Regions from separate parts of the Saccharopolyspora erythraea genome, predicted to be linked through region 2. Evidence: riboswitches for the same ligand, from Rfam matches in the RefSeq annotation. Region 2 holds a riboswitch; the other holds the start of a gene.
The links. Region 2 has a riboswitch for cyclic di-AMP ahead of HUO13_RS03040 (transglycosylase family protein). Riboswitches for the same ligand answer to the same signal wherever they lie in the genome.
Positions count from the first base shown of each region.

Region 1: linked by a shared signal. The riboswitch ahead of HUO13_RS10825 (C40 family peptidase) and the one ahead of HUO13_RS03040 (transglycosylase family protein) in region 2 are both predicted to bind cyclic di-AMP.

Region 1 is NZ_CP054839.1:2,330,570-2,344,816, reverse strand. Features, by position in the region: gene HUO13_RS10835 (AMP-dependent synthetase/ligase) at 1-388, shown strand, start outside; gene HUO13_RS10830 (basic secretory family protein) at 740-2,056, opposite strand; gene HUO13_RS10825 (C40 family peptidase) at 2,185-3,141, opposite strand; cyclic di-AMP (ydaO/yuaA leader) riboswitch at 3,247-3,400, opposite strand; gene HUO13_RS10820 (NYN domain-containing protein) at 3,802-5,115, opposite strand; gene HUO13_RS10815 (DEDD exonuclease domain-containing protein) at 5,466-7,184, shown strand; gene HUO13_RS10810 (maleylpyruvate isomerase family mycothiol-dependent enzyme) at 7,269-8,057, shown strand; gene qcrB (cytochrome bc1 complex cytochrome b subunit) at 8,179-9,837, opposite strand; gene qcrA (cytochrome bc1 complex Rieske iron-sulfur subunit) at 9,834-10,964, opposite strand; gene qcrC (cytochrome bc1 complex diheme cytochrome c subunit) at 10,961-11,767, opposite strand; gene ctaE (aa3-type cytochrome oxidase subunit III) at 11,832-12,443, opposite strand; gene HUO13_RS10785 (hypothetical protein) at 12,592-12,987, shown strand; gene HUO13_RS10780 (hypothetical protein) at 13,086-13,496, shown strand; gene trpD (anthranilate phosphoribosyltransferase) at 13,525-14,247, shown strand, end outside.
Region 2 is NZ_CP054839.1:629,104-643,350, forward strand. Features, by position in the region: gene HUO13_RS02995 (sensor histidine kinase) at 1-954, shown strand, start outside; gene HUO13_RS03000 (roadblock/LC7 domain-containing protein) at 975-1,382, shown strand; gene HUO13_RS03005 (DUF742 domain-containing protein) at 1,414-2,202, shown strand; gene HUO13_RS03010 (GTP-binding protein) at 2,183-2,791, shown strand; gene HUO13_RS03015 (helicase-associated domain-containing protein) at 3,241-5,490, opposite strand; gene HUO13_RS03020 (hypothetical protein) at 5,937-6,122, shown strand; gene HUO13_RS03025 (NAD-dependent malic enzyme) at 6,338-7,792, shown strand; gene moaC (cyclic pyranopterin monophosphate synthase MoaC) at 7,814-8,293, shown strand; gene HUO13_RS03035 (molybdenum cofactor biosynthesis protein MoaE) at 8,414-9,460, shown strand; gene HUO13_RS03040 (transglycosylase family protein) at 10,084-10,689, opposite strand; cyclic di-AMP (ydaO/yuaA leader) riboswitch at 10,711-10,826, opposite strand; gene HUO13_RS03045 (MoaD/ThiS family protein) at 11,894-12,181, opposite strand; gene moaA (GTP 3',8-cyclase MoaA) at 12,186-13,244, opposite strand; gene HUO13_RS03055 (TOBE domain-containing protein) at 13,428-13,826, shown strand; gene modA (molybdate ABC transporter substrate-binding protein) at 13,829-14,247, shown strand, end outside.

The DNA of each region.
Region 1 (14,247 bases), 1.7 Mb from region 2:
CAAGAACGTGGCACCGGCGGTACTCGAGGACCACCTGCGGGCGCACCCGCTGATCAGCCAGTGCATGGTCGTCGGTGACAAGAAGCCGTTCATCGGCGCGCTGGTCACCATCGACCCGGAGTTCCTGCCGTCGTGGCTGGCCAACCACGGGCGCAAGGAGACCACCACCGCCGCCGAGCTGGTCGACGACCCGGAGCTGCGCGCCGAGGTGCAGAAGGCGATCGACGAGGCCAACAAGGCGGTCTCGCGGGCCGAGCAGATCAAGCAGTTCCGCATCCTGCCGGAGGACTTCACCGAGGCCACCGGCGAGCTCACCCCGAGCATGAAGCTCAAGCGCAACAAGGTCGCCGAGAACCACGCGCAGACGATCGAGTCGATCTACGCCTGACGCGCTCACGTCCGTCCCGGCCGGTCCGCACCCGAGCGGGCCGGCCGGGTCGTCTTTTCATGAGCGGCACCCACCCTCGCAACCGGCACCGCCTGAGAGTCAGTTTCTGGTCTTCGAAGCGGCGCAGCCGCTTGGCCCACCCCCGCAACCCACACCGCCGCGGGTTCTCAGGCGTCCTCTGGCGAGGACAGCTTTTTCGCCGCGTATGAGCGATACGTCAGAAAAAGATCCCGGAGCCAGAGGGCGCCTGAGGTTCCGCCACCGACACCGCCACGCAAGGCGAGTTCGAAGACAGGTACTGAAGGTCGGCTCCCCGCACTGCTATGCAAACCACGCTCCGCGCGGCCTCGCTCAACCGAAGGTGCGGAGCAGGTGCTCGCGCCAGCCGTCGAGGAGCTGCCCGGTGCTCATCCCCGCCACCTCGCGCAGCGCGAGGTCCACCGCCTCCGGTGAGCTGGAGCCCGCGACGCGCCGATAGAGCAGCACCAGCCGCTGCTCCCCGACCCGGCCCGCCAGGTAGCCGACGACCGACCACGCCTGCTGGTAGGCCAGGTCCAGCCGCCGCCCCGCCAGGTGGAAGTCCCGGTCCGACGGCAGCCCCGCGGGCGGCCCCTCGCCGCGGACCTGCCGCACCAGCTCCGGAGCCACCTGCGCCGGCGCGATCCCGCTGTCGCGGTAGCCGACGTAGTCGGCGAAGCCCTCGAGCATCCACATCGGGGCGCCGTCGACGGTGTCGGCGCGGGCGGCGACGTGGGTGATCTCGTGCCGCAGCACCACGCCCAGCGCGGTGTCGGAGAGCCCGGCCGCGGTGATCGGGTTGAGCACGATGCGCGGCCCTTCCACGCGCCGGGCCGCGGTGTCCACGCCGTCGGCCACGGCGACCGCCGCTATGCCGTCCACGGCGAACTCAGGGCCGACCAGCGCCCGCAGCTCGTCGCTGGTGCTGGGCAGCAGCACCGCGACCCGCCGCGGCCAGTCGGTGCCCCAGACCCGGCTGACCCGGTCGGCCGACTCGTCGAGCATGCCCGCCACCCGCTCGACCAGTTCGCGGTTGTCGTCGTGGCCGACGACCAGTCCCCCCGCGGTGGTCGTGGTGCGGCACGACGCGAAGTCCCAGGGACCGCGCCAGGTCGGACGTCCCCGGGTTTCCAGCGCGTCGTCGGAGGTCAGGTACCAGGAGTCGCCGCGGCGGACGAACAGGTAGCCCATCGTGCGGCGGGTCGGCACGGTGTCGACGGCTTGCAGCGCGTACTCCAGGCTCACCCGGGGTGCCCAGACCTCGTCACCGGGCACCGGCGGCACGGGAGCCGACGGCAGCACGTCGGCGGCGTCGACGTGGTAGGCCCAACGGGACAGCGGCACCTCGGCGAGGTTGTGGAACAGCGCCCGCTGCCGGTCGTGGAAGTCGGTCGGCGCCTTGGGGTCCACTGAGGACAGGAACGAGAGCTCGTCACGCGCCCGCAGCGCGGCGGCGCGCCGCTCCAGCAGCGCGCGGACCGCGGCGGTCCGGGGGTCCACGGGAGCCCGCGGCTGCCGTCCGGCCAGGCGTTCCGGCCCGGGGCGCGGCGGACTGCCGTCACCGGGCAGCGAGATCACCGACAGGCCGGCGACGACCGCGGCGGCGGCGGCCGCGGCCACCCACCCGCGCAACGTCCCGTGGCCTGGCACAGCGCGGATCGTAGGCCGGGGCGGGGACCGGAGCCCGCCGCGATCACCCGGTATCGCAGGCCGCGGAACCCCGTGTCACACGAAAGGGACCGGCACGATGCCGGTCCCTCCCGATGGAACTGCGGTCGTCAGCCGACGACTCGGCGAATCCCGTTGACGTCACCGATGCTCTTGTAGTCGGCGACCTTCACCACGTCGCCCGTGGTGGGCGCGTGCACCGCCTTGCCGTTGCCGATGTACATCGACACGTGGCTCTGGCTGTCGTAGTAGAAGATCAGGTCACCGGCCCTGAGGTCGCCTGCCGAGACGGAACGGCCCTCGGTCTTCTGGGTGCCGGTGCTGCCGCCGATGCTGACGCCGGCCTGCTTGTACGCCCACTGCATCAGGCCGGAGCAGTCGAAGTTGCTCGGACCCTTGGCGCCGTAGACGTAGGGCGAACCGGTCTTGCTCAGCGCCGCGCGCACCGCGGACGCTGCCGCGCCCGCACCGTCGATCGGACCGTTGTAGCTGGTCTCGCCGTCGCCCTTGAGCGAGTCCTGGTCCTCGCCGCTGAGCTGGTTGTAGCGCTGCTCGGCCTTGTCGATCGCGGCCCGCATCTCCGTCTCCTTGCGGGCGAGGTCGCCCGCGAGACGGCCGGCGTCGGTCTCGGCCTGCACGGCGCGGTTGCGGGCGTCGTGCGCCCGCGACTCCGCGGCCTCGGCCTGGTCGACGGCGGCGGAAAGCCGCTTCACCGCGTCGTTGTTGTCCTTGGCCAGCACGTCCAGCGCCGACGCGCGGTCCAGGAAGTCGTCCGGGGACTCGCTGACCAGCAGCGCGGAGAGCTTGTTCAGCCGCGCGCCCTGGTAGGAGGCGTTGGTGAGCCGGTCGACCTGGCCGCGGAAGCGTTCTTCCTCCGCCCGCGCCTGGTTCGCGACCTGCTCGGCCTGGGCCGCCTCGGCGTTGGCGCGACCGAGCTCGGCCTTCTTGGCGTCGTGGTCCTCTTCTGCCTTCTTCTTCTCCTCGGTCAGCCGCTCTGCCTGGTGCGTGAGCTCACGAACCTGCTTTGCGGCGTCCGAGGCGTTGTCGGGAAGCGGGGGGTCCGCCATCGCCGGCGCGGTCGACATGCCAACGGCGGCCGCGACCGCGGTAGCGGTGAGTGCTCCGCGCAATGAGCGCTTCAGTCGGTGCGACGCCACGTCGCGCATGCTCCTTCGTCTGCTCCGACCGCCTGCCGGGTGAGCTGACGGGTTCGGGCTCGAAGCTGCCCTACCAGCGGGCATGCTCCGCACACCCGGACCGGATTCACCCCACGGGTTGGTTCCCCGGCTCGGCTCCCCGACAAAGCCGATTCGGCGGCGACTCGCGGAGCCGCCCGGTTTGGGAAGCTGATCGCCGCGAAGTCCCGGTTAGGTTACGAAAGGTGAGCCGCGGCGTCCAGAAGTGGGGCCATAAATATGTGAACCAGAGCGCAAGGTATCTAACGGAGGAGATTCGTGTGCTCACGGTAGCGCTACCAGCAGGGCTTCTACCTGGCCTTGTGATTGCGCTGCCAACGCTTGCGGGAACCGGCTACCCGTGCTGTCACCGGCCTATGAGATCGGCCACTCGCCCAGCGGTAGCGATCCGGCGCCGAACCGCGCGCCCGTCCCCTCCCGCCTGCCCGGACCCCGCGCCGGAGGGTCTGTTCGGCGAAATCCCCTTGGCGGCGGCGGAAACTCCGGCTCCGCGTCCGGACTCCCAGCGCAGGCGCCGGAACCCGACGGTGGTCAGACGCGGTGGAGCCGGGACAGCAGGATCGCCGACGGCACCGCGTAAGCACCGCGACGGCGCACCGACTCGACCACCGCGCGGTCCGACGTCGCCACGACGAGCTGCCTGCCCTGCGGCTCGGCGGCGACGAGATCGCGGATCACATCGTCGGCCTGCACACCGGGTTCGCTGAACAGCACCCGCACCCCGCGCGGCCCGGCCGCGGGCACCGCGAGCACGTCGGCACCGTCGAAGACCACCGTGACCTCCGCGCCGGTGCGCGCGGCCAGCGCCGCGAGCTGGTGCGCGAGGCGGTCGCGCTGGTCGGCCAGCGGCAGCTCGGGGTAGCCGGTCTTGGTGACGTTGTAGCCGTCCACGATCAGATGCACCGCGGGAAGCGCCAGCAACCGGTCCAGCGCCGCCACGTCCTGCACCTGGCCAGTGGCACCGGAGTGCGACCGCACGCGCTGCACGACGTCGGCCGGACGCGGGCCGCTGCCGGTCGCGCCGAGCTCCCTGCGCAGTCCGCCGAGCGCGCCGTCGAGCGTCTCCAGCAGCAACGCCAGCCGCACCTCGTCGCCCTGCCTCGCCTCCCGCGCCGAGTGGCGCGCGGTCTCGGCGTCGGCCGCCGCGCGGTCGGCGCGCAACCGCTCCTCCCGGGCGCGGGCCAGCTCGCGGTCGCGCTCGGCGGCGATCTCCGAGATCGCCGCGTCGGCGTCCTCGCGCACCCGCTCCAGGTCGGTACGCGCCGCCTCGGCCTCGTCCTTGGCCTCCTTCAGCCGCACGCCCTGTTCGCGCAGGCGCTTGCGGAGCCGGTCGGCCTCCGCGCTGCTCTGCCCGCAGGCGCGCTCCACGGCCACCTTCGCCTCCGCCAGCTCCGCCCGCAGGCGCTCGGCCTCGGCGGCGAGCTTGTCCGCCCGCGTCGCCGCCGAGTCCCGCTCACCGCGGAGCTGGCCCTGCTCGGTGCGCAGCGCGACGAGCTCGACGTAGTGCGCCGCGACCGGGGCCTCCTGCAGGACGGCGGCGGCCGCGACGACGAGCGGGTCGTCGTCGGTGAGGCTCAGCGCCTCGGGCCGCTCTCCCCGGCACCAGTCGACGACCGCGGTCCGGAAGACCGCAGAGTCGCGCAGCGCGGCGATCAACGCCCCCTGGCCGAGCTTCGCGCGCTTGGCGGGCGCGAAGCGCACCACCGGGCGCAGCTGGGCGGGCACGTCGGCCGCGCGCATCTCCCCCAGCGCATCGGCCGCGAGCTCGGCCAGCCGGGAACGCAGCGGCCCGGCGAGCCCGTCCCAGTCGACCCGCACGCCAGGGGTCTGCTGTGCACTGTCCACAGCAGACTCGTCAGGTGCGGGGGACTGCTCCCCGGGCGTCGGTGGTGCCACCCCCACAGGCTAGTCGCAGCAGCGGGCTTCGAGCGCATCCACCGGGCCGCCGGCACCCGCGTCCGGAGTTTTCGCCGCTCGGGCGGGCCGCCCTCCGGCACCGTCGCAGGGCATACGCGGCTGGTGATCACGCGGTCGCCGCGAGTGTCCACCATGCCCGCGGGCGGTGATCACGACCGAAGGCGGCTTGCCGGCGGTGATGGCGGCGTCGCGATCGGTAGCGCCCCTGCCGCGCGGCCGGGCGCCGCACGCGGCGTCGCGGGCGGCGGTGTCGTGGTGTCCCGCTAGCGTGATCACCGATGACCGCCCACGCCCAGCTCAGCTTCGACGAGATCGTCCCCGAGGTCGAGGTCCCGCTGCACGAGGTCACCTTCGTGGTCGTCGACCTGGAAACCACCGGCGGCAGCAACGCCCAGGACGCGGTCACCGAGATCGGCGCGGTCAAGGTGCGCGGCGGCGAGGTGGTCGGGGAGTTCCAGACGCTGGTCGACCCGGAGCGCGACATCCCGCCCTCGGTGGTGACCATCACCGGCATCACCGAGGCCATGGTGCGCGACGCGCCGCGCCTGGACTCGGTGCTCCCGGCGTTCCTGGAGTTCTGCCGGGGCAGCGTCCTGGTGGCGCACAACGCGCCCTTCGACACCGGGTTCCTGCGCGCTGGTTGCGAGCGGCTCGGCCTGCGCTGGCCCAAGCCGAAGGTGGTGTGCACGGTCCGGCTGGCCCGCCGCGTACTGACCAGGGACGAGACCCCCAACTACCGGCTCGGCACGCTCGCCGGCGTGCTGGGGGCGCGCACCGAGCCGGTGCACCGGGCGCTCGACGACGCCCGCGCGACCGTCGACGTCCTGCACGCCCTTCTCGAGCGGCTCGGCCCGATCGGCGTGCGCACGCTGGAGGACCTGCTCGGGCACCTGCCGGACGTCACCCCGCTGCAGAGGCGCAAGCGCGGGCTGGCCGACGCGCTGCCCAACGCCTCCGGCGTGTACCTGTTCCGCGGGCCCAGCGACGAGGTGCTCTACGTCGGTACCGCCACCGACCTGCGAAGACGCGTGCGGCAGTACTTCACCGCGGGTGAGAAGCGCAGCCGGATCAAGGAGATGGTCGGGCTCGCCGAGCGGATCGACCACGTCGTCTGCGCCCATCCCCTGGAGGCGGAGGTGCGCGAGCTGCGGCTGCTCGCCGCGCACCAGCCCCGCTACAACCGGCGGTCGAAGTTCCCGCAGCGGGCGTGGTGGGTCGTGCTCACCGACGAGCCGTTCCCCCGGCTCTCCGTCGTGCGCGCGCCTCGGCGGTCCGCACTGGGGCCGTTCGCCTCCCGGCGGGCCGCCGCCGACGCCGTGGACGCGCTCCAGGAGGCCACCAAGGTGCGGCGGTGCACCGAACGCATCCCCGCCAAGGACCCGCGCGGCCGTCCGTGCGCCCTGTACGAGCTCCAGCGCTGCGCCGCGCCCTGCGCCGGGTTGCAGAGCACCGAGGACTACGCGCCGGAGGTGATCGCCATCAGCGACGTCGTCGCGGGGCTCGGCACCGGCGTGCTGCACCGCCTGCGCACCGAGCTGGAGCGCCTGTCGCAGGCGCAGCGGTTCGAGGACGCCGCCGTGCACCGCGACCGGCTCGCCGCGCTGGTGCGGTCCCTGGACCGCGGACAGCGGCTGGCGGCGCTGGCCGCCGTCCCGGAGCTGGTCGCCGCCCGGTCCGACGGACGCGGCGGCTGGCACCTGGCCGTGGTCCGCCACGGCAGGCTGGCCGCCGCGGGCACCGCGCGCCGCGGCGTCCCGCCGATGCCGGTGGTCGACCTGCTCCAGGCGTCGGCGGAGACCGTCACCGCCGGGGCCGGGCCGCTGCGTGGCGCCTCGCCCGACGAGGTGCGGGTCGTCCACCGCTGGCTGACCACCGGAGGCACCAGGATGGTCCGCTGCTCCCAGCCGTGGGCGGAGCCCGCGCGGGGCGCGGGAGCGTGGCACACCTGGCTGGAACGCGCCGTCAGCGGCCGCACCCCCTACGCCGCCGTGGACTGAGCCGAGCCTGGGCCATCCCCTTGCCCGGACCGCCACCCGAGGTCTTCCATGGAGGTGTCTGGGGGTCGATCGGGGGACAGAACCATGACCACCATCGTCCGGGCCCACGACGTCGCGCGCACCGATCACGACCACGCCGCCGACCTCCTGCTACCCGAGGTCGACGCGATGCGCGACCTGCTCGGCGCGCTGACGCCCGAGGAGTGGCGGCGGCCGACCGAGTGCACCGGCTGGAACGTGCACGACGTCGTCGCCCACCTGGTCGGCAACGCCGAGAACGCGCTCGACACCGAGCTGCTCGCCCGGCGCGTCCGGGAGGGCGCCGCCAGGTACGCGGGGCGCCCCCGCCTGGACGCCATGAACGAGGTGGCCGTCGACGCCTGGCGGGACCGGCCCGACGACGAGCTCCTCGCCGAGTTCGACCGGCTGTGGCCGCAGGTGCTCCAGGCGCTGCCCGAGATGCCCGAGCAGGCGCGCGACCTCCGGTTCGACACCGGCTACCCAGACGTGCCACCGCTGTCGCTGGGCTACGTCGTCGACGTCATCCTCACCCGCGACATGTGGATGCACCGCGTCGACATCTGCCGGGCGACCGGGCGCACGTTCGCGATGCACCCCCACGACCTCGGGGTCGCCGAACAGGTGCTGCGCGACCTCGACGACGAATGGGCCGGACCGCCCTTCGTGCTGGAGCTCTCCGGCCTGGTCAACGGCGACTGGCGGATCGGCGACGACGCCCCCGAGGCCACCGTCGAGGGCGACGCCATGGACGTCCTGCGCGGCCTGTCCGGCCGCACCTCGCCCGACCTGACGGTGATGCGGGGCGACAGCGGCGTCGCGGACCCGATCAGGGCGGCGCGGGTGCTGTTCTGACGGCCGCACGGGACCCGGAACCGATCTCCGGCGGCCACCGCGGCGCCGCCCGACCCGCCGCAGCCGTCGCACGCGAAGAAGGCCCCGGCATCCGTGCCGGGGCCCTCTCGCTCGAACCAGGTCAGTCGACCTTGGGCTTGCCCGAGATCAGCTCGCGCTGCTCGCGCTCCTCGCGCTCGCGCTCGGCGTCCTCGTGCAGCGCACGCTCCAGCGCCTCGGTCTCCTCCTGCGGGTCCGGCTTGAGCAGGCTGCCCGGCACCGGGTGGCCCGCCGCGCCCAGCTTGTTCATCTTCTTCGGCACCGGAGCGCCCTGGTAGGGCAGCTCCTCCGGGTGGCCGTGCTCGTCCACCGGGCCGAGCGGCTGGTGGATTTCGATGAACTCACCGTGCGGCAGCCGCTTGATGATGCCGGTCTCCACGCCGTGCTCCAGCACCTCGCGGTCGGCCCGCTGCAGACCCAGGCAGATCCGGTAGGTGAGGTAGTAGGCGATCGGCGGCAGCAGCAGCAGGCCCAGCCGGCCGAACCACGTCATGGCGTTCAGCGAGATGTTGAACACGAACGCGATGACGTCGTTGTTGCCCGAGATCATCAGCACCATGAAGAACGTCAGCGCCATCATGCCGAGGCTGGTGCGCACCGGCACGTCGCGCGGACGCTGCAGCAGGTTGTGGTGCGCGTCGTCCTTGGTCAGCTTCCGCTCGATCGCCGGGTACGCGATCAGCAGGGTGAACAGGATGCCCATGCCGATGGCACCGGCGAAGAACACCGGCGGAACGGTGTAGGGCCCGAGGTAGAGCTCCCACGCCGGCCAGACGCGCAGGATGCCGTCGGCCCAGGCCAGGTACCAGTCGGGCTGCGAGGCGGCCGACACCTGCGAGGCGTTGTACGGGCCGAGGTTCCAGATCGGGTTGATCTGGAAGATCCCGGACATGATCGCCAGGACGCCGGTGACCACCGCGAACAGCGAACCGCCCTTGACCGCGAAGGTCGGCATGATCCGGATGCCGACGACGTTGGACTCCTTGCGCCGCACGCCCGGGAACTGGGTGTGCTTCTGGTACCAGACCAGCGCCAGGTGCGCCGCGATCAGGCCGAGCATGATGCCCGGGATGAGCAGCACGTGCAGCACGTACAGGCGCGGGATGATCTCCATGCCGGGGAACTCGCCGCCGAACAGCGCCCAGTGCAGCCAGGTGCCCAGCAGCGGGATCGAGAGCACGATGCCCGACAGGGTCGCGCGGATACCGGTGCCGGAGAGCAGGTCGTCCGGCAGCGAGTAGCCGAAGAAGCCCTCGAACATGCCCAGGATCAGCAGCAGCGCGCCGATGGTCCAGTTGCTCTCGCGCGGCTTGCGGAACGCACCCGTGAAGAAGATGCGCGCCATGTGCGCCATCATCGAGGCGACGAAGATCAGCGCGGCCCAGTGGTGCAGCTGCCGGATGAACAGACCGCCGCGGACCTCGAACGAGATGTCCAGGGTGCTCGCGAACGCCTTGGACATCTCGACGCCCTGCAGGTTCCGGTAGACGCCGTCGTAGACGACCTCCTCCATCGAGGGGTCGAAGAACAGCGTCAGGTAGACACCGGTCAGCAGCAGCAGGATGAAGGTGTAGAGGGCGATCTCACCGAGCAGGAACGACCAGTGCGTCGGGAAGACCTTGTTCAGCTGCCGCCGCATGCCCTTGGCGAACTGGAAGCGCTGGTCGAGTTCGTCCGCGGCCGTGGCCGCCTTCTTGTAGGCGGCGCTCTCTGATTTCGTGGGCGTGGTGATCGAACTCATGCCTTGCGCTCCCAGTAGGCCGGGCCGACCGGCTCGATGAAGTCGTGCTTCGCCACAAAATATCCCTCTTCGTCCACCGTGATCGGTAGCTGGGGCAGGGACCGGGTGGCGGGACCGAAGACCGGCTTGGCGTAGGTGTTGACCACGTCGAACTGCGACTGGTGGCAGGGGCAGAGCAACCGGCCGGTCTGCTGCTCGAACAGCGAGGTCGGGCAGCCGACGTGCGTGCAGATCTTCGAGTAGGCGTAGTAGTCGCCGTAGTTGAAGTCCTCCTGGCCCTTGCGCTTGACGGGCGCGCTGCCCGGGCGCAGGCGGATCAGCATGACCGGCGCGTCGCCCTTGCGCATGGCCGCGCTGAGCGCGTGCTCGTCGTGGCGCTCGGACTCGCGGAACGGGTAGACCGTCTCGAAGCCGCCCGCGTCGATGTCCTCCGGGCGCACCAGGGAGACGTCGTGCGAGTTGCCGGTGCTGCGGCGCAGGTAGACCTTCTCGCCGTTCTCCGACAGCCAGGGGGTGTGCTGGAGCGACTCCGGGCCCTCGTTGGCCCACGGGTTGCGGATGAACCCGCCGATGGCAACCACGCCGGCGCCCAGGCCCAGCGCGCCCACGCCGAACCCGGCGGTGCGCTTGATCATCGACCGGCGGGCGATGCCGCTGCGGTCGCCCGCGTCGGCCAGCAGGGCGGCCGCGGTCTGGCGGTCGACCTCCTCGGAGGCGTGGCCGTCGTGGCGCTGCTGCACCGCGACCTCGTGCGGGATGAACTTCTTGGCGTAGAGCACCGCGCCGAAGCCGACCGAGATCACCGACAGGCCGAGGAAGGTCCCGACCAGCGGGGTGTAGAGCGAGTAGATGAAGTACTCGCGCGGCTGGCTCAGCGGGTCGGCGTAGCCCCAGGGCCAGAAGATGAACGCGGCCAGGAATGCCAGCGCCGACAGGCCGGCGAGCATGAACCACGCGGCGACCGCGCGCTCGGCGCGGCGCTCGGCGCGGGTGTTCTTGACCGGCCAGCGGTCGCGGTACTCGACGAGCTCGACGTCGTCGAGCGCCACCCCGAGCCGGACCTTCTCGTCGCGGCTCATCTCGGCCAGCTCGGCCTCGGTGTATTCCCTCTGCTGCTGCTCACTCATGCCCTGGCTCCGATCCACAGGGTGATGCCGATCAGCGCGCCGATCCCGACCACCCAGGCGATCACCATCTCGGATGCCGGCCCGTAACCACCCAGGTCGTTGCCGCCCGGGTTGTTGTTGCCGTTGCTCACCGACTTGACGTAGGCGATGATGTCCTTCTTCTCCTCCGGGGTGAGCTGCCGGTCGGAGAACTTCGGCATGTTCTGGGGTCCGGTGAGCATCGCGTTGTAGATGTCCTGCTCGGTTGCCTCGTGCAGGTTCGGCGCGTACTTGCCGGACGACATCGCGATGCCGCGGCCCGTGAAGTTGTGGCACGAGGCACAGTTGAGCCGGAACAGCTCACCACCCCGAGCGGGGTTGGCGCCCCAGAGCTGCTCGCCGGTCTGCTTCGGCGACTCCGGTCCACCCCCGTACGTCTGAACATACGCCGCCAGGGCGTCGATCTCCTCCGGCGAGAACTTCGGGGGCTTGCGCATGGCCTGCGCCTCCTGGCGGACCATGGGCATCCGGCCGGTCGCGACCTGGAAGTGCACCGCCGCCTCGCCGACGCCCACCAGGCTCGGCCCGCGGTCCTGCACGCCCTGCAGGTTGGAGCCGTGGCAGCTGATGCAGGCGTTGCTGTAGAGCTGTTCGCCCTGCCTGACCAGGGCCGGGTCCGCCGCGGCGTGCGCGGTCTGGGGCTCGGGGGTCAGGACGGTGTAGAGCCCGCCGGCACTGATCAGGGCGATGCCCAGCGCCAGCGCACCGGAGATCCGCCGACGTAGCTTCGAGCCCGCGCGGTTCCGTTTCTTGATGGTGGTCATGAGTGCGGCAACCCTTGCTGTCAGGTTCGGGGTGTTTCGGAAACGACCTCGTCTGCGAAGACGGTCAGGGCACGAGGTAGATCACGGCGAACAGCCCGATCCACACGATGTCCACGAAGTGCCAGTAGTACGACACGACGATGGCCGCGATGGCCTGCGCCGGGGTGAACTTGCTGAGCCTCGTCCGGACGATCAGGAAGATGAACGCGATCAGCCCGCCGATGACGTGCAGGCCGTGGAAGCCGGTCGTCATGTAGAAGACCGTCCCGTAGGCCGACGACGCGATCGTGGTGCCGTGCTCGGCGACGAGCTGGTAGTACTCGCCCGCCTGCCCCAGCACGAAGACCGTTCCCATGATCAGCGTGATGACGTACCAGCGGCGGAGTCCGTAGACGTCTCCGCGCTCGGCCGCGAACACGCCCCACTGGCAGGTGAACGAGGACGCCACCAGGATGATCGTGAACGGGAGGGCGTACGGGAGGTTCAGGTGGGTGGGCGGTGGCGGCCACTCGCCCTCGTTCTGCGCCTTCACCGTGAAGAACATGGCGAAGAGCCCAGCGAAGAACATCAGCTCGCTGGCCAACCAAACGATGGTGCCCACGCTGACCATGTTCGGGCGGTTCAGCGAGTGCACGCGTTGACTGATTGAGGGCGCTGCCGTTGTCACGCGACGCATTATGTCTTGCACCTTTTCCGGTTGCCTCGTCGGGTCCGCGCGTGTGTCGACGGGTGATCGGATTGCGACCTGGGAGTAACACAACGTGAAGGCCATCCGCAAAGCCCTAGCCCGTGTGAGTGGTCGCTTCCGCGCCCGGAAGCAGCCCGTGATCAGCATCGACGACCCCGGGCTGCGGGTCGTGGTCAGCGCGTTCGACGAGGCGGAGGCGGCGTCCTCGGCGTTGGCCCGTTCGGCCCAGTGGCGTGCGGAGGAGCCCGCGGTCCTGCGCCATTACCTGGTGGTTCCCGGGCACGAGGTGGCCACCGCCCGGGAACTGCTCGCGCCCGACGGCTGGACGCTGCGGACCAGCGGCGAGGCCGCTGAGCAGGGCGAACACCCCGATACCGAGGAGCCGGGCACCGTGGTCGCGCTCCGTGTTCAGGTCCTCGACGCGTTGCATTGCTCACAGGAGAGCTCGCGGATGGCGGGCCTCGCGCAGCGGCTGGGCGGCCGGGCGCTCGGCTGGGACGCGCTGCAACCCGCCCCGCCCGAGGCGGGTTGATCGAATCCGCCCAGGTGACTACTCCCCGGGTCCGCGCAGCCGATAGCATCCGGGAACGATCCGCCCCGGCCGTCGCCGAGCCAGCGAGGGAGCACGTGATGAACGCACCGACCACGACCGTTCTGGTGTTCAGCCACAAGCCGGAGGTCCGGGAGGCGATCATCACCGCTATCGGGCGCAGGCCGGCTCCGGACCTGCCCCGCGTGCACTACATCGAGGCGGGCACCGTCGCCGACGTGCTCACCGAGGCCGACGCGGGCACCGCCGACCTGGTGATCCTCGACGGCGAGGCCCAGCCGACCGGGGGCATGGGCGTGTCCCGCCAGCTCAAGAACGAGATCGAGCCCTGCCCGCCGATCATCGTCGCGGTGCGCCGCAAGGACGACCGATGGCTCGCGACCTGGTCGCAGGCCGACGCCGTCATCGTGCACCCGCTCGACCCCATCTCCGCCGCGGAGACGGTCGCCGAGGTGCTGCGCACCCATGCCCGGCCGCCGGCCCGGGCGTAACCGGAACGGAACTGAGATCGTGGGAACCATGGCTGGAAGCTGGGCAGCACTGCTGGGGCATCTGGTGGCCGGGAACGACCTCTCGGCCGAGGACACCGCCTGGGCCATGGACCTGGTGATGACCGGAGAGGCCACGCCCGCGCGGGTGGCGGCTTTCGTGGTCGCGCTGCGCGCGAAGGGCGAGACCCCCGCGGAGGTGCGCGGCATGGCCGACGCCATGCTCTCCCACTCCCGCCCGCTTGAGGTCCGGCACCGGGCGGTGGACATCGTCGGCACCGGCGGCGACCGGTCCGGCAGCGTCAACATCTCGACGATGGCCTCGATCGTGCTGGCCTCGGCCGGGGTCCCGGTCGTCAAGCACGGCAACCGCGCGGCCTCGTCGAAGTGCGGCACGGCCGACGTCCTGGAGGCGCTGGGCGTGGCCATCGACCTGCCGCCCGACGGCGTGCGGCGCTGCGTGGAGGAGCTCGGCATCGGCTTCTGCTTCGCCCCGGTGTTCCACCCGGCGATGCGCCACGCCGCGGGCCCGCGCCGCGAGATCGGCATCCCCACCGCGTTCAACGTGCTCGGCCCGCTGACCAACCCGGCCCGCCCGTCGGCCGGTCTCATCGGCTGCGGCGACCTGCGGATGGCGCCGGTGATGGCCGAGGTCTTCGCCGGCCGGGGTGGGTCCGTCCTGCTGGTCCGCGGTGACGACGGCATGGACGAGATCACCACGACCACCACCACGACCGTATGGGTGGTCCAGGAC
Region 2 (14,247 bases):
CAGGAAAGCGAGATCCCGGCGGCGTTCGACGGCCAGTGCGGTGTTCCCGCGCAGGAGGAAGAGGAATCTCGCAGCCTGTTCCACAGCCCCTTCGAGGCCGAGAAGACCGCGCAGTTCGAGCCCACCCGGCCGTACCCGGACTCCGATGGCGCCGACCAGAACGGAACACGACCGGCGCCGGACGCCCCGCTGGCAGCGGGAGCCACCCAGGACGTGCAAGACGATCCGGGGGGCCTCCGCGCTGCGACAGCATCCGACTACGAGACGGAAGGCCAACCGCCGGCGGTCGACACGCAGCCGAAAGGGGCCTCCTGGGACATGGACGACGCGCCGACGCAACGTCTGCCCATCTACGAAGCGGTGCTGTCGCAGTGGTTCCGCGAGTCCGAAGGGGACGAGAGCGGCACGGCGCTCGCCGACTCGCTGAACGCCGGCGGCGGGCAGCCGCCCCGCCCGGCCCGGCAGGAGACCCCCGCCGAGCCGCCGTCGGTGGCCGACGGGGAGCAGGCTCTGCAGGCGCGCCGCGCCGCGGAGCCCGAGTCCGAGACCGGTGAGCTCCGCGTCACCGGTGCGTCCAAGCCCGGCGGGGAGACCGGCGAGTTCCCCGAGGAACTGCTCGCGCCGACCGGCCCGCGCGATCCGGGGTGGGGTTCGGCCGACGTCGGCTGGCAGGCGGCCGAGGCCCTCGTACAGCAGAGCCAGCACGTCCAGGAGACGACCTCGGCCGGCCTGCCCAAGCGGGTGCCGAAGTCGAACCTGGTGCCGGGATCGGCCGCACCGCGCCCGCAGTCCCCCGCGCCGGCAAAGCCGGCCACGACACGGTCGCCGGATGCCGTGCGTGGTCGCATGTCGAACTTCCAGCAGGGCATCCGCCGAGGTAGGCACGCCAAGGCCGACCCGGTCTCGACAGAACCGCCCCGCTCGATTCCGAGCCGTCATGAGGAGCAGGAGTGAACGGGTCCGTCCAGCAACCCATGAGCAGCAACAGCTTCAGTTGGCTGATCACCGATTTCGTGCGCCGCGTCCCGGGCGTCGCGCACTCCGTGGTGGTCTCCGCGGACGGCCTGTTGCTGGCAGGCTCCCAGGGACTGCCGCGCGACCGCGCCGAGCAGCTGTCCGCCGTCGCCTCGGGGCTGGTCAGCCTCACCCAGGGCGCGGCGCGCTGCTTCGAGGCCGGTGATGTCACCCAGACCGTCGTGGAGATGGAGCAGGGCTACCTGTTCCTGATGTCGATCAGCGACGGCTCGTGCCTGGCGGTCCTGGCCGCGCCGAACGCCGACATCGGTCTCGTGGCCTACGAGATGACGCTGCTCGTGGAGCGGGTCGGCCGGCAGCTCACCCCGGAGCTGCGCGCCCAGCTCCAGGGCATGGTCCGACGGTGACTTACGCCGAGCAGGCTGAGGGGAGCTCGCCATGAACGCCGGGTCCGATCCCAGCTGGGACGGTGACCTGTTCCGCCTCTACAACAAGAGGCTGAGCGCCGACTCCTGGCAGGCAGACTTCGCCGACGACCAGCAGGAATCCGCGGGCGACGGCGTGAGCGACTACAGCAGGGCGCTGTTCGGCGGGCCGGGCGCGGACCTGTTCGGTTCGGGCTACTCCGGTTCGGGCTACTCGAACTCGGGCTACTCGGGTTCGGGTTACTCCGCGGCGTCGGCAGAGGGCGGGGACGACCGCCGCTACGACAGCGGTCCGTCGTCGATGTCGATGCCCTCGATCTCCTCGACGTCGATGCCCTCGGTGTCGATGCCGTCGATCTCGCAGCCGATGTCGCCGATCTCGCAGTCCATGCCGTCGATCTCCGGCTCGATGCCCGCGATCCGCGGCGGCGACGCGCCGGTCTCCGACGAGGGCGCGGGCGAGACCGGGTCGCTGGTGCGTCCCTACGCCCGCACTCGCGGGCGCACCCGCACCGATTATGATCTTGCTATTGAGACGCTGGTCTCCACCAGCGAGCGCGGCCGCGCGCAACCCGCTGCGTCCTCGCCGGAGCACCGCTCCATCTCCGAGCTGTGCATGGAGGCCCGCTCGGTGGCAGAGGTGGCCGCACACCTGCGCCTGCCCCTCGGCGTGGTGCGGGTGCTGATCGGTGACATGGCCGGTCTCGGCCTGGTTCTGATTCACGAAAGTGGCATGGTCGTGGGGGATCGGCCGTCCATGGAGTTCTTGGAAAGGGTGCTCAGTGGGCTTCGCAGGCTCTGATCCCCGCTCGCAGGTGAACAACCACGGCGGCAACAAGACCTCGACCAAGATCGTGGTCGCCGGTGGTTTCGGGGTTGGCAAGACGACCTTCGTCGGCTCGGTCTCCGAGATCGTGCCGCTCACCACCGAGGCGGTGATGACCGAGGCGAGCGTCGGGGTCGACGACCTCACGGCGACGCCGGGCAAGGTCACCACCACGGTGGCCATGGACTTCGGCCGGGTGTCGCTGGACTCGGACCTGATCCTGTACCTGTTCGGCACGCCCGGCCAGCACCGGTTCTGGTTCATGTGGGACGACCTGGTGCGCGGCGCCATCGGCGCGGTGGTGCTCGTCGACACCCGCAGGCTGGCCGACGCCTTCGCCTCGATCGACTTCTTCGACGACCGGGGCCTGCCCTACGTGGTCGCGGTGAACACCTTCGACGGCGTGCTGCACCACCGCATGGAGGATGTGCGGGAGGCGCTGACCATCGCCGACTCGGTGCCGATGATCACCGTCGACGCCCGCAACCGCGAGTCGACCAAGCAGGCGCTGATCAAGCTCGTCGAGCACGCCATGCGCCAGCGCATGGCCGCCGCGCGCACATAGCCGCAACGCGCAGCGTTGCGCGCCAGCGCAATCCGCGCTGCGTGTGGATGGCTGTCGTGCGGCTTTCGCAGTCGCCGCATCGTTGTCCGCGTTTGCGGGTAGTTGCCCGGACGTCTTGCGGGCGGTTACCGCTATCCGGTGCGTGTGGGCGGCTGTCGTGCGGCTTTCTGCGCGGGTGCTGACCGAGTCCTGGAAAGCCGTGCACAACATGGCTTTTGCGGGCGGTGACCGGGCTTTGCGTCGGGGAGCCGTGCCCGGTCACCTTCGTCGGTCCGGCGGAGGGGGGATTCACCGGACCGAACCGCGATGGCTCCCATGACCTTCGGGTACCCACCTGATCGTCGATCACACACATCGCCCTGCGCGGCGCGCCAGCGCGTCTGACAGCCGCAGGACGGTCGTCGCGCGGATGGCGCTTTCGCGCCCCGCGACGCTGCGCGCCGCGGGGATCACTCCTCGACCAGGGCCACCGACGTGATGCGGTGCAGGGGGAAGTTGCCCGTCGTTTCGCCGCTCTGGTCCAGGCCCTGGAGCACGCCGCCGCCGACCCGCACCGGCCGCACGATCCGCTGCGTCGCCACGCCGTGCGAGTCGACGAAGCCGAGCCACACGCTGCGGCGCTCCCGCGCCGCGTCGCGCAGCAGCTGCAGCGTCGCCTCGGCGCTGGGCCTCCCGCGCTCGGGGCTCACGGCGCTGCCGCGCCGCGCCGCCCCCGCGCGGTCGCCCGCCCGCACCTGGCAGACCAGCTCGTTCAGCTGCGCGTCGCTGGGCACCGACATCGCCGCGGGCGGGTTCGGGCGGTTGCGCCCGCGCACGCGTTCTCCGCTCGCCCGCAGGTCGAGGACCTGCCCGTCCGGCCCTTCGGCCGCCGGGGAGAACCCCGCGCCGCGCAGCCCGTCGACGACGTCGGCCAGCGGCAGCGGGCTGACCAGCACGGTCGGGGCGATCTTGCGCAGCTCCAGCTCATGCACGCCCGGGTTCGCCAGGACCTCCGCCAGCAGCACCGGGTCGTCGCAGCGCAGGAAGGCCGACGCGGTTCCGGCGCGCAGCTGTCCGTGCCGGCGCGCGACGTCGTCGACCAGGTACGTGAGCGACTGCGGAATCGGCGTGCGCGAGCGGTTCCGGAAGAGCGCGTGGAGGTCGTCGGCCGTCCGGCCGGCGTCCAGGGCACGCCGGACGCTGCTCTCGCCCACCCGGTAGACGGTGGCGCTGCCCGCCGACTCGACGTCGGCGACCAGCTTCATCTCGGCGGCCAGGTCCGGTTCGAGCCTTCCGGGAGCGACCACGGTCAGGTCGGCCTGGACCAGGACGTGGTCGAGCGCCTCCGGCAGCGCCACGTGCCTGGCGGCCTCCGCGCCGCCGTCGGTCAGCAGGACCCGGCCCGCGGTGGAGAGCGCGCCCATGGCGGTGACGCCGAGCACCGCCGCCTCCGCCAGCGTCCAGCGCACCAGGTCGTCGCGCAGCCGTCCGCCCTTGCGCGGCGCGCGCCACGCGAGAACCGCGGCGAGGTCGCCGGCGCCGCGCACACCGTGTCCGGACGGCAGCTCGTCGAGGACGTCGAGGATGCGGCGCCGGTCCTTCGGGGCCAGCGGCCTGCGCAGGTCCTCCGACAGCGGACCGAGCAGCCGGTCCTTCTCGTCGCGGGCACCGATCAGGCCGGGTAGCCGTGGCAGGTCGAGCCAGGCCTGGGCGAGCGCCGCCCAGCGCGTCTCGGGCATCGAGGCGAGCCAGCTGTCGGACTGGTAGGTCGGGATCCAGCGCGGCTCGGCCTCCTCGCTGTTGGCGACCAGCCCGGCCGCGACGACGAGCTCGACGATCAGCCCGAGCCGGGTCTCGTCGACCTCCATCGCCTTGCCCGCGCGACGCAGGTCGCGGACCCCGACACCACCTGACTTCAGCACGTCGGGCGGGTCCTGGCCCCAGATGTCGAGGAGCAGCTCGATGTCGCGCAGCAGTTCCAGCACCTCGCCCGCCGCCGTGGAGTCCACCGCGGAGACCCCGGCGTCGGTCAGGTCCAGCAGCGGTTCCTCCGGTTCCACCCGGCCCATCGGGTGGTCGCCGCGCACGGCGAACGCGAGCTGGCGCGGCAGCTCGACGGTCTCGGCGTCGCGGCGCAGCAGCAGGCCCTTGGCCAGCAGCCGCTGCACCGGATTGACCGCCCGTTCCAGCGGTGTCTGCGCGGCGGCGTCCCGGGTGCGGCCGATGGGGGAGCCGTCGGCGAGCTTGCCGATCAGCCCGCGCTCGTCCTCGTCGAGCTCGGCGATCGCGGCCTTGGCCTGCGCCTCGGTGAGGTTCTCGGCGGGACGGCCGAGCCCGGCGGGGAACGTCGGCAGCGCCTCGCGCACCGCGGGGGAGATCGACAGCGCGTCGTCGTCGCCCCAGACCAGAGCGCGGGCGCGGAGGTCGTCGAGCGCGCGGCGGGTGCGCTGCGGGGTCACGTCGCTGCCGAGCAGTTCGGAGGCGGCGCCCAGGGATGCCGCCTCCACGTCGGCGTCGAGCAGGACGAGCGCTTCCAGCGTCGAGAGGGTGAACGCGTCGAGGTCCTCGCAGGCCCGGGCCACCGAGGACCGGACCCCGGCGCGGGTGGCCAGCACGCTGCTGTCCGCGGGCGGGGGCGTGGCCAGGTCGGGCCGCATGCGCAGCAGCGCGACGAGGTCGTCGTCGCCGCGTTCGCGCAGCCAGTCGGCGAGTGCAGGCATCCGTTCCACGATACCGAGCGCCGGCCCGGAAACGCCCCTCGCTGTGACGCCCGACAGGCACGGAAGCCGAGTCGTTGGGTCGAGCGCAGCACGGCGCGGCGTCAGGGCCGGAGCCCGACGACCGTGAGTCGTCGGGTCGCTACGGCAGCCCGGCAAGACTTACGGGCCGCCGGGACGTGGGCGCAGCGCCTGCGACGGGCGGTCCGCCGCCGTGGCGCGACCCGCGAGGCCCGCCCCGGACGACCTCTCGCGCCCCGGTGCCCGTCCGGTCGCCGCCGTGGCTCGCGCAGCCCCGGCATGCGCCCACATGGTCCCCGGGCTCCGACCCTCAAACCCCCGCGGACGGCACGGTCAGCCGGTGTGTCCCCGGCAACCCGTGGGTGAGTCCGCGCCGGGTATCCGGCAAACTGGAACTCGCAACAGCCTGAGTGGTCAGGAGGAATGAAGTGGCCGGAAAGAGCAAGAAGGACCGCATCGACCCGTCGTGGCCGAAGGTCGGTGACGGGGAGCACCCCGTGAGCGAGTTCCTCGCCGACAAGCAGGGCGCGCTGTCCCCGTTCGGCGACACCAGCTTCCCGCTGTCGACCGAGACCGTCCCCTACACCCACCCGGTCACCAAGATCAACAAGTAAATCCGCCGGGCTGTCAACACCTCCGGCCGGAAACCGGCCCGGATATCCCTCACATTCGTGAAAGTTCTAGGATTTTTCGTGCCGGGTGAACTTCGGTCGCTTTAGAGGCCCGCAGGGGCTTCACCCCGGATGAGTGACCTGCTCCGGCGGCCACCGCGGTCGTCCGGAGCGCGTCGCCCGGCCAAGTCCACAGACTCTTGCGACAGGGGTGTGCCATGCCGGTTCCAGGTCCGGGTTATTCGATCACCGTCCGCGTCGAGGCTCCGCCGTCCGCGAGCGCCGCCGGTGACCTGACCGGTTCAGTCGGCCGCGCGGGCGGTGTCATCACCGCCTTCGACGTCGTCGAGTCCCACGCCGACCGGATCGTCGTCGACATCACGTGCAACGCGTTGTCGGCCGACCACGCCAGCGACATCACCGACGGCCTGCGGGAGCTGCCCGGCGTCACGGTCCGCAAGGTCTCCGACCGGACGTTCCTGGTGCACCTCGGCGGCAAGATCGAGGTCAACTCCCGCGTCGCGCTGACCAACCGCGACGACCTCTCCCGCGCCTACACGCCCGGCGTCGCCCGCGTGTGCACGGCGATCGCCGAGAACCCCGAGGACGCCCGCCGCCTGACGATCAAACGCAACTCGGTCGCGGTCGTCACCGACGGCTCGGCCGTGCTCGGCCTCGGCAACATCGGCCCGGAGGCCGCGCTGCCGGTGATGGAGGGCAAGGCGGCGCTGTTCAAGAAGTTCGCCGGGGTCAACGCCTGGCCGGTGTGCCTGGACACCCAGGACACCGAGGAGATCATCCGCGCGGTCGAGCTCATCGCCCCCGTCTACGGCGGCATCAACCTCGAGGACATCGCCGCGCCGCGCTGCTTCGAGATCGAGCGCAGGCTGCGCGAGAAGCTCGACATCCCGGTGTTCCACGACGACCAGCACGGCACCGCGATCGTCGTGGTCGGCGCGCTGCGCAACGCGCTGCGCGTGGTGGGCAAGGACATCACCGACTGCCGGATCGTGGTCTGCGGTGTCGGCGCCGCGGGCTCGGCGATCATCCGGCTGCTCCAGCGCAAGGACCCGCGCGACATCGTCGCCGTCGACATCGACGGCATCGTGCACTCCGGGCGCGGCGACACCGACCCGAACCTCCAGTCGATCGCGGCGGGCACCAACGCCGAAGGCCGCACCGGCTCCCTCTCCGACGCCGTCGCCGGGGCAGACGTGTTCATCGGCGTCTCGGCCCCGAACCTGCTCAGCGCGGACGACGTGGCGACCATGAACTCCGACGCGATCGTCTTCGCGCTGGCCAACCCGGACCCGGAGATCGACCCGCTGGAGGCGCAGCGCCACGCCAAGGTGGTGGCCACCGGCCGCAGCGACTACCCGAACCAGATCAACAACGTGCTGGCCTTCCCCGGCGTGTTCCGCGGTCTGCTCGACGCTCACGCCCACGAGATCACCGACGACATGATGATCGCCGCGGCCAACGCGGTCGCCGACGTCGTCGACGGCGAGCGGCTCAACGCCTCGTTCATCGTCCCCAGCGTGTTCGACTCGGCGGTCGCCCCGGCGGTGGCCGACGCCGTGCGCAAGGCGGCGACGGCGGGCCGGACGGCCCGGCCCGCGCCGGTCGGCGGTTCGGCGCTGCCGTGGTCCATGGCCGAGGACCTGGAGTACTGAACCGCGGACTACGCTCGTCGTATGGCGCAGAGCGATCTCACGCACGTCGACGAGGCGGGCGCGGCCCGCATGGTCGACGTGTCCGGCAAGCAGGTGACCGCCCGGACGGCGGTGGCGAGCGGAGTGCTGCGGACCACCGCCGAGGTCATCGGCCTGCTGCGGCGCGACGGACTGCCCAAGGGCGACGCGCTGGCGACCGGCAGGCTCGCCGGCATCATGGCCGCCAAGCGCACCCCCGACCTGGTCCCGCTGTGCCATCCGATCGCGCTGTCGGGCGTCAAGGTCGACCTGGAGGTCGGTGACGCGGAGGTGCGGATCACCGCGACCGTGCGCACCACCGACCGCACCGGCGTCGAGATGGAGGCGCTCACCGCCGTGACCGGCGCCGGCCTCGCGCTGCACGACATGATCAAGGCCGTGGACCCCGCCGCCGTGCTCGACGCCGTGCGCGTCGAGCGCAAGGAGGGCGGCAAGACCGGCACCTGGGTACGCGAAGGCTGAAGCAGTGCTGGGACGGTCCCGCCGGTCGGGCGTGGCCGGCCCGCGGAGCCGGCTCCCGGGTCCGCGCGCCGACCGGGCTGCCGGTCCCCGCAGGTCCCCACTCCGAGACAGGAGAAGTCCATGACGCGCACAGCTCGCGTGGTCGCGGCGTCGAACCGGGCCGCCGCCGGTGTCTACGAGGACCGGACCGGGCCCGTGATCGTGGAATGGCTGCGGGCGCGCGGCTACGAGTCACCCGACCCCGTGGTCGTCCCGGACGGCGAGCCGGTGGGCGCGGAGCTGCGCCGCGCGGTCACCGACGGCGTGGACGTCGTCATCACCACCGGCGGCACCGGCATCAGCCCGACCGACCGGACGCCGGAGGTCACCGCCGAGGTGCTCGACTACCCCATCCCGGGCCTGGCCGAGGCGCTGCGCTCGGCGGGGCTGCCGCAGGTGCCCACGGCGGTGCTGTCGCGGGGTCTCGCCGGGGTCGGCGGTCGCACGCTGATCGTGAACCTGCCCGGCTCGCGCGGCGGCGTCAGCGACGGGCTCGGTGTCCTGGAGGGCGTGCTCGACCACGCGGTGGACCAGATCCACGGCGGCGACCACAAGCCCCACGGCGGGGCAGGCGCCTCCCACGGCACCGTCGCTTCGCACGGCGTCGGTGGGCCGCACGGCGGCGCTGTCGCGGCTGAGGGCTCCTCCGGCGGCGCGGTCGCCGCCGGCCACGACCTCGGGCACGCGGCGCCCGCTCGCACCCAGGCGTCCGTCCTCCGCGCGGACGTCGTCGACGAGGCGATCGACGTCGACGAGCTCGCGCGGCTCGTCGAGCACCGCGCGGCGGGCGCCGTCGTGACCTTCGGTGGCGTGGTCCGCGACCACGACGGAGGCCGCGGTGTCCGGGAGCTGGAGTACACCGGCCACCCCAGCGCGGGCGACGTGGTCGCCGAGGTCGCGCGCGAGATCGCCGCCCGCTTCGAGGGCGTGCGCAGCATCGCCGTCGCCCACCGCATCGGCCTGCTCGCCATCGGCGACGTGGCCCTCGGCTGCGCGGTCGCCGCCGAACACCGCAAGCAGGCCTTCGACGCCTGCTCGGAACTCGTCGACGAGGTCAAGCGCCGCCTCCCGATCTGGAAGCGCCAGGTCTTCGACGACGGCTCCGAGGAATGGGTCAACTGCCCCTGAGCGCAGGAGCACCGCTGCGGGCCTGCGAGACGCTGCGTTTCTCCGCCCGCGCTCGCTCTGCTCTGTTCGGGCTCGGCTGACCCGGCTCGGCTCTGTCTGGCTCGGGCCCGGCTGACCCGGCTCGGCTCTGTCTGGTTTGGCTCGGCCGCACCCGGCTCGGTTCCGGCTGATCGGCTCGCGTCGGCGTGAGCCGGTCGTTTGGCCGGCCCGGCTTGCCCGGCCCGGCTTGCCCGGTCTGGCGCGGCGCGGCCTGATCTGGCGCGGCGCGACCTGCTTCTGGCCAGAGCCCTGTCTCCACGGCCCGGTTCGGCCCTATGCGGCGCGACTTGGGCTAGCTGGCACGACTCGCCGCCTTCCACGCATCGGCCCCGACTCGCCCACGGCGTGTCGTGTCCTTGCCGGATGACTGGCCACTGGTGGCTCGGCGCGGAGGTCCGTTTCAGCGGTGCGGGAGTGTCCGCCGCTTGGTCGTCGGAGGGGTTCCCGGTCCGGAAATGACGGAACCCCACCGCTGGGGGAAGGCGGTGGGGTCCCGAGTTTTCAGGGGGCGGGCCGCGTCAGCATTCGGGGCACTGACGCGACCCGCGCTCCTGGGGGCCGTCCGGCCGTCAGGCCGGCCCAGCTCACTTGATGTCGAGCTTCTGGCCCGGGAAGATCAGGTTCGGGTCCTTGATGATGTCGCTGTTGCGCTCAGCGATCTTCTTGTAGTCGACGCCGAACTTCTCACCGATCTTGCCGAGCGTGTCGCCGAGCTGCACCGTGTAGTCGCCGCCACCGGTCTGCACCGGGCTGGTCGTCTTGGTCTGGGTGCGGGGCTGGGTCTTGGTCTCGGTCTTGGTGACCTTCTTGGTGGTCTTGGTGCTACCGCTGGTCCAGTTCAGCTTGGCGCTGCAACCCGGCCACGCGTTCTTGCCCTGCGACGCGAGGACCTTCTCCGCGACGGCGATCTGCTCCTCGCGGGTGGCGTCCTTGGCGTTGCTCGCGTACTGGGTACCGCCGTAGGCAGCCCAGGTCGAGGGGGTGAACTGGAGACCGCCGGAGAAGCCGTTGCCGGTGTTGGCGCTCCAGTTGCCGCTGCTCTCGCACTGCGCGAGGGCGTCCCAGTTGGCGGCGTTGGCGGGTGCTGCGATCGCGAGCGGGGTGGCGATCACGGCACCGGCGACGGCGACGCGAGCCGCGGCACGAGCGGCATTGGAGGGTTTGCGGTGCTTGCCGTGGTAACGAGCCATGTTCCTCTCTCCTGCCGCGCCTGCGAAGTGAGCTGTCGGGTTCGGGCTGAGAGGCAGCCCGGCCGGTCCTCGGACCGGCTTCACCCCTAGGGCGTTCGGGGCGCCCAGTGGTGGTTCCCCCGCCCCTGTCCGGTTTCTCCTGTTTCGGGGATCCGGAGGCCCGCCGGACAGGGCTCGGCGCTGCGGGCTTCCGGGTTCTCGCTTGGCCGGTTCGGGGCCGACCGAGGAGCGACACTACGTAATCAACGAGCCGATCGGAAATCTCTGCTTATGTGACGGTGGTCACAGTAACGCTGCGGTTGGGTGATCCGATCCGAGGTATCCGTGCTGATCAGAGCGTCGTTATCAAGTCGTGTCCGGCCCGAGATCGATCACCGTCAGTGAGGCGTGGGTCACCCTTTTTTCGCCGTTGCAACGTCGGTGTCAGGCCGCCGTAACCCTGAATTCGGGCTTCCAGGGCGGGATTCGGACCTCTGATCAACTTCACTGATCGAGTTCACGTGGACGCGAGGCGTGATCAAAGTGCATGGTCCCGCGCTCGTCCCCGTCGGGCTCGCGCGACCGCGCCGGAGACGATCAGCGCGCCGGACGCGAGACATCGGACGTATTCGGGGTGTGTGCGCAGAGCAGCCGAACACATACCGACATCACACGAGCGGGTTATCCCGACACGCCGACGTCGTGTTGTATACGCGCATGCGCGCGGGCGCGGGCGCGCGGACAGATAGATAAGGAATGGTCGCGGGCGTCGACGGCGGGACTCGTGTTCGCCGCGGGCGGACGGGAGGCTCCGCCCGCGAGGCGACCTGCGGAGCGGGTATGGCGCGATCTAGGCGATGCGGACCGTGACGAGTGGACGAACAGCACGGGGCCCGTGATCGGATCTGCGGTCGGCTCACTTCGGCTCGGCGGCGGAGACGCTGACCAGTTCCGCGGCGGCCATGGCGGGGCCCTGACCGTGCGGCGGCGGGAGACGCGACAGCGGCGGCTGCATGGCCGTGCGGTGGTTGTCCGGTGCCTGACCGCAGTGGCCGCTGGTGGCGCCGTCAGATCGTGTGGGTGTGGTGGAGCCCTGGCCGTAATCGTGAGTGGCAGTGCCGGGGGACCAGGCGGTGTGGTGGCGCCTGGTCGTAGTCGTGCGTGGCAGTGCGGGGGTCCAGGCGGTGTGGTGGTGCCTGGTGTCTCCCGACCGCCTACCGGCGGCTCAGCCGCCGGCGAAAGGCGGCAGGATGTCGAACTCCGCGCCGTCGGAGATCTCGACGGCGCGGTCCCGGACGGCTACGCCGTCCAGGAGGAAGCTGCAGGCGGGCACGACCTCGGCGAGTCGCTCGCCGCGGCTGCTGAGGACCGCCTCGATGAGGTCCGACGCGCGCAGCGGCCGCCCGTCGGTGGGCCTGGCGAGGCGCACGACCTCCTCCGCGACGCCGGCGGCGGCGCGCGCCCCGGCGAAGTAGCGCACCTTGACCGCCAGGTGCTCCGACACCGCCGTCATCGGCTCAGCCCCCGATCGCGCTCATCGGTCGCGACGGCTGGGCGAAGCCCTCGGTGTCCATGCCGTGCCCGGCCTTCTTCGCCCACATCGTCTCCTGCCACAGCCTCATGATCTCCTCGTCGCCCGCTCCCGCCCGCATCGGCCCGCGCAGGTCGGTCTCGGTGGCCGAGAACAGGCACGACCGCAGCTGCCCGTCGGCGGTCAGCCGCGTCCGGTCGCAGGTCGAGCAGAACGGCCGGGTCACCGAGCCGATGACGCCCACCGTCGCGGGGCCGCCGTCGACCAGCCAGCGCTCGGCCGGTGCCGAGCCGCGTTCGGCGGCGTGCGGGGTCAGGTCGAACTCCGTGCCGAGCATCTCCAGGATCTCCTCGGCGGTGATCATCTGCGTGCGGTCCCAGCCGTGCTGCGGGTCCAGCGGCATCTGCTCGATGAACCGCAGTTGGTAGTCGTGCTCGACGCAGTAGCGCAGCAGGTCGCACGCCTCGTGCTCGTTGAGCCCGCGCATCAGCACCGCGTTGACCTTCACCGGCTCCAGCCCGGCGGCCTTGGCCGCCTCCAGTCCTTCGAGGACGTCGGAGAACCGGTCGCGGCGGGTCAGCTCGCGGAACGTGTCGCGGTCCAGCGTGTCGAGCGAGACGTTGACCCGGTTCAGGCCACCGCGCTTGAGCGCGTCGGCGTAGCGGCCGAGGTTGATGCCGTTGGTGGTCAACGACGTCTTCGGGCTGGAGGGCAGCTCGGCGGTCGCGCTGATGATGTCGACGAGGTCCTGCCGCAGCAGCGGTTCTCCGCCGGTGAAGCGGACGTTGGTCACGCCGAGCTCCTCCACCGCGATCCGGATCAGCCGGATCATCTCGCCGGTGTCGAGCAGTTCGGAACGCTTGAGCCACGGCAGCCCTTCGGCGGGCATGCAGTAGGTGCAGCGAAGGTTGCACTTGTCGATCAGCGACACCCGCAGGTCCGTGGCGATGCGGCCGAAGCGGTCCACCAGTTGCGGGGTGTCGGGTCGCGTCGACATGTCGGTCGTGGGGCGCACGACCGGGATTCCCAGGTCCACCGCGGTCACCTGTCGACCCTAACGCGCTGCGGCGCTGATTTCGATCGGCGCGGAGGCATTTGTACTGCTTCTCCCAAACCGGCATCTGCGCAGGTAGTGGCATCGGAGGAAGCTACGAAACCGATCACCGTGACGCATTTGCGGGGCTCCGGGCCTGGTTGCCGCCGTGGATGCGGAAGTATCGTCTCTGCCGTGCCGCACTATCGGATTTCTGAGGTCGCCGGCCTGCTGGGTGTCAGCGACGACACTGTGCGCCGCTGGGTCGACGGCGGTGCCCTTCCCACTGGTCGGGACGCAAGCGGGCGCATCGTCGTGGACGGCGCCGCGCTCGCCCGCTTCGCGCGGGACCAGGCCAAGTCCACCCCGGACCCGTCCGGGGTCGGGCGCTCGGCGCGCAACCGGCTCGTCGGGCTGGTGACCGAGGTGGTCTCGGACCGCGTCATGTCCCAGGTGGAGATGCAGTGCGGGCCGCACCGCGTGGTGTCGCTGATGAGCACCGAGGCGGTGCGGGAGCTGGGGCTGGAGCCGGGAGTGCTGGCGGTGGCGGTGGTCAAGTCGACGACCGTCGTAGTGGAGACACCAGGAGAGTGATGATGTCGCGGATCAGGCCGGCGGTGGCGGGGCTGGTGGCGGTCCTGCTGCTCGGCGGCTGCGGGCAGGCGGCCCCGCAGCAGCAACAGCAGCAGGAGCGGACGTTGACGGTGCTGGCCGCGGCATCGCTGACCGAGTCGTTCGACGAGATCGGCAGGCGCTTCAGCGCCGAGCACCCGGGCGTGCGGGTCCAGTTCGACTACCAGGGCTCGTCGACGCTGGCCGAGCAGGTCAACCAGGGGCGCGGCGCCGACGTGTTCGCCTCCGCCGACACCAGGAACATGGACAAGGCCGCCGCGAACCTCGCGGCCCCGGCGGAGACGTTCGCGACCAACCGGCTGGCCATCGCCGTGCCGAAGGGCAACCCCGCCCGGGTCGCCTCGCTGGCCGACCTGGCGGCGCCCGGCCGGGTCGTCGTGGT